DNA from 2 places in the Streptomyces sp. MCA2 genome. Region 2 is predicted to be linked to the other one. Evidence: predicted binding sites of a transcription regulator. Region 2 holds the regulator's gene; the other holds the start of a gene.
What was found. The regulator HrcA, encoded in region 2, represses chaperone genes, less so after heat shock. The targets are predictions, from matches to a motif close to TTNGCACTCNGNNNNNCNGAGTGCNAA.
Positions count from the first base shown of each region.

Region 1: the regulator HrcA is predicted to act here: its motif matches at 1,531-1,557, upstream of groL (chaperonin GroEL).

Region 1 is NZ_JAMJFM010000012.1:32,213-35,622, forward strand. It holds gene groL (chaperonin GroEL) at 1-1,403, opposite strand, end outside; gene M8I34_RS12345 (cold-shock protein) at 1,786-1,989, opposite strand; gene M8I34_RS12350 (MoaD/ThiS family protein) at 2,414-2,692, opposite strand; gene thrC (threonine synthase) at 2,769-3,410, opposite strand, start outside.
Region 2 is NZ_JAMJFM010000042.1:74,755-78,164, reverse strand. It holds gene M8I34_RS29325 (DUF3097 domain-containing protein) at 1-765, opposite strand, end outside; gene M8I34_RS29320 (MBL fold metallo-hydrolase) at 829-1,563, opposite strand; gene hrcA (heat-inducible transcriptional repressor HrcA) at 1,758-2,774, shown strand; gene dnaJ (molecular chaperone DnaJ) at 2,775-3,410, shown strand, end outside.

The DNA.
Region 1 (3,410 bases), on a different contig from region 2:
TTGCGCACCTTCTCCACCACAACGCCGCCCTCGAGGCCGCCGTTGACGGAGATCTGCTTGAGCGGGGCCTCCAGCGCGAGCTTCACGGCGTTGGCGCCGGTCGCCTCGTCACCGTCGAGGTCCAGCTTCTCGAAGACCGAGGAAGCCTGGAGCAGGGCGACGCCACCGCCGGCGACGATGCCCTCCTCGACGGCCGCCTTCGCGTTGCGAACGGCGTCCTCGATGCGGTGCTTGCGCTCCTTGAGCTCGACCTCTGTGGCGGCACCGGCCTTGATGACGGCCACGCCGCCGGCCAGCTTCGCCAGACGCTCCTGGAGCTTCTCGCGGTCGTAGTCCGAGTCGCTGTTCTCGATCTCGGCGCGGATCTGGTTGACCCGGCCCTGGACCTGCTCGCTGTCGCCGGCACCGTCGACGATGGTGGTCTCGTCCTTGGTGATGACGACCTTGCGGGCGCGGCCGAGCAGCTCGACGCCGGCGTTCTCCAGCTTGAGGCCGACCTCCTCGGAGATGACGGTGCCACCGGTGAGGATGGCGATGTCGCCGAGCATGGCCTTGCGGCGGTCACCGAAGCCCGGGGCCTTGACGGCGACGGACTTGAAGGTGCCACGGATCTTGTTGACGACCAGGGTCGACAGGGCCTCGCCCTCGACGTCCTCGGCGATGATCAGCAGCGGCTTGCCGGACTGCATGACCTTCTCCAGGAGCGGCAGCAGGTCCTTCACGCTGCTGATCTTGGAGTTGACGATCAGGATGTACGGGTCGTCGAGCGCGGCTTCCATGCGCTCCATGTCGGTCGCGAAGTACGCCGAGATGTAGCCCTTGTCGAAGCGCATACCCTCGGTGAGTTCCAGCTCCAGACCGAAGGTCTGGGACTCCTCGACGGTGATGACGCCTTCCTTGCCGACCTTGTCCATGGCCTCGGCGATCAGCTCGCCGATCTGGGTGTCAGCGGCGGAGATGGAGGCGGTCGAAGCGATCTGCTCCTTGGTCTCCACGTCCTTGGCCTGCTCCAGCAGGGCGGCGGAGACGGCCTCGACGGCACGCTCGATACCGCGCTTGAGGGCCATCGGGTTGGCGCCGGCGGCTACGTTGCGCAGGCCCTCGCGGACCAGAGCCTGGGCCAGGACGGTCGCGGTCGTCGTGCCGTCACCGGCGACGTCGTCCGTCTTCTTCGCGACCTCCTTGACCAGCTCGGCGCCGATCTTCTCGTACGGGTCCTCGAGCTCGATCTCCTTGGCGATGGAAACACCATCGTTGGTGATCGTGGGGGCGCCCCACTTCTTCTCGAGGACGACGTTGCGGCCCTTGGGGCCGAGGGTGACCTTGACGGCGTCGGCGAGCTGGTTCATCCCGCGCTCGAGACCGCGCCGTGCCTCCTCGTCGAACGCGATGATCTTGGCCATGTGAAGTGGTCCTCCCGGACTGGGGTGGATTGCTCCGGACCGCGCTGGCGCCCGCGACGGACGACCTGTAGACCTGTGCGGTTCCTTGCACCACGCGGCCTACGGGCCTCACCGACCCGGTCCTTCTTTGTCACTCTCACTGGGAGAGTGCTAACGCAATGATTAGCACTCGCACCCCTTGAGTGCAAGGCAGCTTCGAAGAAGCCTCCGACGGAAGTGGTGGCCGATTGACGGGCGCGCACGGGTGGACCTGCATGGACACGGATGCCCCGCGGCGACCCGCCCGCCTCCGCCGGCCCCACTGTCCGCCGACGGCGGACAGCAGAAGGCCCGCACCCCCGACGGGGTACGGGCCTTCCCTACGCAGCAGTCGGTCGGCGCCTCAGCCGGCCACCCGGACCATGTCCGCCTGCGGCCCCTTCTGGCCCTGCGAGATCTCGAATTCGACCCGCTGACCTTCCTCGAGGGTGCGGTAGCCGTCCATCTGGATCGCGCTGTAGTGGACGAAAACATCCGCACCACCGTCGACCGCGATGAAGCCGTACCCCTTCTCCGCGTTGAACCACTTGACGGTGCCCTGAGCCATGCCTAACTCCCCTATTACTGGCCCTTGCGCAGGACCGCACTCCGCGGACCCGGGTCAGACCTCACCCCGCGAAAAGCCCGTGGGGTGTGCGCCGGAACGCGTCGACCGCCGCTGAATGTATCTGCACAGATGCCCAGAGCAACAGGTCAATCGGACGAGAAATCTGGGGCCGGAGAATCGGCAATATGCGGTGAAATCCCGGTTCTCCAGGGCAAGTCGGGCCGGGCATAGCGCACCTAGGCGACAAAAACCGCACACACTTTGGGCACAACTGATCACGAACACATATGCGTTCGGCACGCGCCGGGTGATATCCGGAAGGGGATCACCCCAATGGTATCCCCTTTCACAACATGGAATTGCCCCGTCCGCTTTCTGGCGGACGGGGCAATTCCGGTCAAGCAGGCGAAGAGATGGCGAAAAATCAGCAGCCGCCGGCCACTGCCGGAATGATCGAGATGCCCGCGCCGTCCGGGGTCGGCGTCTCCAGGCCCTGCTCGAAGCGCACATCGTCGTCGTTGACGTACACGTTCACGAAGCGGCGCAGCTTGCCGGCGTCGTCCAGCACACGGGCCGCGATGCCCTGGTGGTTCTGCTCCAGGTCGGCGATCACCTCGGAGAGGGTCGCGCCCTCGGCGGGGACCTCGGCCTGGCCGGCGGTGTACGTGCGGAGGATGGTGGGGATGCGGACCTTGACGCTCATGGTTCAGCCTTCCAGGAAATACGGAGTACGAGTGCGGGGCGGTGGCTCGGCCGTGTCCGCGGACCGGCCGACGGCCTCAGCCTGCCAGGCCGGCGGCGCGGAACGCGTCCAGATCCGGACGGATCGTCGCCGTGGGCCCGGTCGTCGGGGCGACCGCGTCCAGCGTCTTGAGACCGTCACCGGTGTTCAGGACGACGGTGGACAGGGCGGGGTCGAGGACTCCGGCCTCGATGAGCTTCTTGGTCACACCGACGGTCACGCCGCCCGCGGTCTCCGCGAAGATCCCTTCCGTCCTGGCCAGCAGCTTGATCGCGTCCACGACCTGCTCGTCGTTGACGTCCTCCACGGCGCCGCCCGTACGGCGGGCGATGTCGAGCACGTACGGACCGTCGGCCGGGTTGCCGATCGCCAGCGACTTGGCGATGGTGTTCGGCTTCTGCGGGCGTACGACGTCCTGCCCGGCCTTGAAGGCCGTGGACACCGGCGAGCAGCCCTCCGCCTGGGCGCCGAAGATCTTGTACGGCTTGTCCTCGACCAGGCCGAGGGCGATCAGCTCCTTGAGCCCCTTGTCGATCTTCGTGAGCTGCGAGCCGGACGCGATCGGGATGACGATCTGGTCCGGGAGCTGCCAGCCCAGCTGCTCACAGATCTCGTACGCGAGGGTCTTGGAACCCTCGCCGTAGTACGGACGCAGATTGACGTTGACGAAGCCCCAGCC
Region 2 (3,410 bases):
GTCCTTGTAGGAGCGCACGCAGGACAGGATCCGCTGCCAGGCGGCGCCGGTGTTCTCCGGCCAGCCCAGTGCCCGGCACACGCCCGTCTTCCAGTCCTGGCCGTGCGGGACGGACGGCCAGGCCGCGATCCCGACCGAGGACGGCTTCACCGCCTCCCAGACGTCGATGTACGGGTGGCCCACCACCAGCGCGTGGTCACCGGTCACCTCGGCCGCGATACGGGACTCCTTCGAGCCGGGCACGAGATGGTCGACGAGGACGCCGAGACGGGCGTCAGGACCGGGGGAGAAGCCGCGGACGATCGCGGGCAGGTCGTCGATGCCCTCCAGGTACTCCACGACGACGCCCTCGATGCGCAGGTCGTCGCCCCACACCCGCTCCACCAGCTCGGCGTCGTGCCGGCCCTCCACATAGATGCGCCCGGCGCGGGCGACCCGTGCGCGGGCGCCGGGCACGGCGAGTGATCCCGATGCCGTCCGCGTCCGGGTGGTGGCCGCCGGCCGGCCCTGGGGGCGTACGAGAGTGACCACCCGCCCCTCCAGCAGGAAGCCGCGCGGCTCCATGGGGAAGACCCGGTGCTTGCCGAAGCGGTCCTCCAGGGTGACCGTCGGGCCCTGTGCGGTCTTCTCGCAGCGGATCACGGCGCCGCAGAAACCCGAGGTGACCTCCTCGACGACCAGATCGGGCTCGGCCGGCACCTCGGGCGCGGGCTGCTGCTTCTTCCAGGGCGGGGTGAGGTCGGGGCTGTAGCGCCTGTTCTGCATCGCGTGGGACCTGTTCTCCGTTGATCTTTGTTTGTATGCAGTCGTGGGGAGGGCGGGCGGTGGTCAGGACGGGGCGACGCCGAAGCGGGTGGCCAGGGCGTCGCGTTGGGCACGGACGAAGCGGGCGTCCACCACGGCGCCATGGCCGGGAACGTACCGCGCGTCCTCGCCGCCGAGGGCCAGCAGCCGGTCCAGCGCGCCGGGCCACTGCTGCGGCAGTGCGTCGTGGCCCGCCTGGGGCTCCCCGGACTCCTCGACCAGATCGCCGCAGAAGACGACCTCCGGGTCTCCGCCCCGGCCCGGTACCAGGACCGCCAGATCGTGGGCGGTGTGACCGGGGCCGACATTGGCGAGCAGCACCTGCCGGTCGCCGAGCTCGACGGTCAGCTGGCCGTGGACGTGGTGGTGCGGGGCGACCAGCAGATCGGCGGCCTCGGCGGCGGCGTCCCTCTCGACGCCGTGCCGCATCGCGTCGTGCCGCAGTTCGTCCTTGCCGCGGCGCAGCAGCTCGCTCAGTCCGGCCGCGCCGAAGACCTCGACGCCCGCGAAGGCGGCGGTGCCCAGCACATGATCGAAGTGGGGGTGGGTGAGCGCGATATGCGTCACTTCCCGGCCCAGCACGCCGCGGATCGCACGCCGCAGATCCGCGCCGTCGCGCAGGGTCGCGCCGGTGTCGACGATCATGACGCCGGTGGTCCCCGCGATCACCCCGATCGTCTCGTCCCAGCCCGGCATACGGCGCCTGGCGACACCGTCACCGAGTCGTTCCCAACCGGCCTCTTCCCAAGCAGTGTGCATACCGAGACGCTAGCGCCATCGCGATAGCGTTGCCCGACAGATCGGCCGAACACGGTCATCGGGCGGGTGCTGTGCGCGGCTGCCCTTGCCGTGTCCGTGCTACCCGGCCGTACACTGGCTCAGGGTCTGGCACTCGGCCCGTGTGAGTGCCAGGAGAGACGAGACGGCGGACGGCCGGACTGGAGGTGCGCGGGATGCTCAGTGAACGCAGGCTGGAGGTGCTGCGCGCCATCGTCCAGGACTACGTCGGGACGGAGGAGCCGGTCGGCTCCAAGGCGCTCACCGAACGCCATCAGCTCGGCGTCTCCCCGGCCACCGTCCGCAACGACATGGCGGCCCTGGAGGACGAGGGATTCATCGCCCAGCCGCACACCAGCGCCGGGCGCATCCCGACCGACAAGGGCTACCGCCTGTTCGTCGACAAGCTGGCCGGCGTCAAGCCGCTGTCCAGCCCGGAGCGGCGGGCGATCCAGAATTTCCTGGACGGCGCCGTCGACCTCGACGATGTGGTGGGCCGCACGGTCCGGCTGCTGGCGCAGCTGACCCGGCAGGTCGCGGTCGTGCAGTACCCGTCCCTGACCCGGTCCACGGTCCGGCATGTCGAACTGCTGGCGCTGGCCCCGGCCCGGCTGATGCTCGTACTGATCACGGACACCGGACGGGTCGAGCAGCGGCTCATCGACTGCCAGGCGCCGTTCGGCGAGGCCTCGCTGGCGGACCTGCGGGCCCGGCTCAACAGCAGGGTCGTCGGCCGCCGGTTCGCGGATGTGCCGCAGTTGGTGCAGGATCTCCCGGAGTCCTTCGAGCAGGACGACCGCGGCACGGTCTCGACAGTGCTGTCGGTGTTGCTGGAAACTTTGGTGGAAGAGACCGAAGAGCGGCTGATGATCGGCGGTACCGCCAATCTCACGCGCTTCGGGCACGATTTCCCGCTGACGATCCGGCCGGTGCTGGAGGCCCTTGAGGAGCATGTGGTGATGCTCAAGCTGCTCGGGGAGGCCAAGGACTCGGGCATGACCGTACGTATCGGGCATGAGAATGCCCACGAAGGCCTGGCGTCCACATCGGTCGTCACGGTCGGCTACGGTTCGGGCGACGAGGCAGTCGCCAAACTCGGCGTGGTCGGACCGACCCGCATGGACTACCCCGGAACGATGGGAGCGGTACGCGCAGTGGCACGTTACGTCGGACAAATCCTCGCGGAGTCGTAAGTGGCCACGGATTACTACTCGGTCCTCGGCATCAGCCGTGACGCCTCGCAGGACCAGATCAAGAAAGCCTTCCGCCGGCTGGCGCGTGAGCTGCACCCGGACGTGAACCCGGATCCCAAGACCCAAGAGCGGTTCAAGGAGATCAACGCCGCTTACGAGGTCCTGTCGGACCCGCAGAAGAAGCAGGTCTACGACCTCGGCGGCGATCCCCTCTCGCAGGCGGGCGGCGGCCAGGGCGCGGGCGGCTTCGGCGCGGGCTTCGGCAACTTCTCCGACATCATGGACGCCTTCTTCGGCACCGCGTCGCAGCGCGGACCGCGCTCGCGCACCCGCCGCGGCCAGGACGCCATGATCCGGCTCGACATCGAGCTGAACGAAGCGGCCTTCGGCACGACCAAGGACATCCAGGTCGACACCGCCGTCGTCTGTACGACGTGCACGGGTGAGGGAGCCGCGCCGGGTACCTCGGCGCAGACCTGCGACATGTGCCGCGGCCGCGGTGAGGTCTCGCAGGTCACCCGGTCCTTCCTCGGCCAGGTCATGACGTCCAGGCCCTGCCCGCAGTGCCAGGGCTTCGGCACGGTCGTGCCGACCCCGTGCCCCGAGTGCGCGGGCGACGGCCGGATCCGCTCCCGC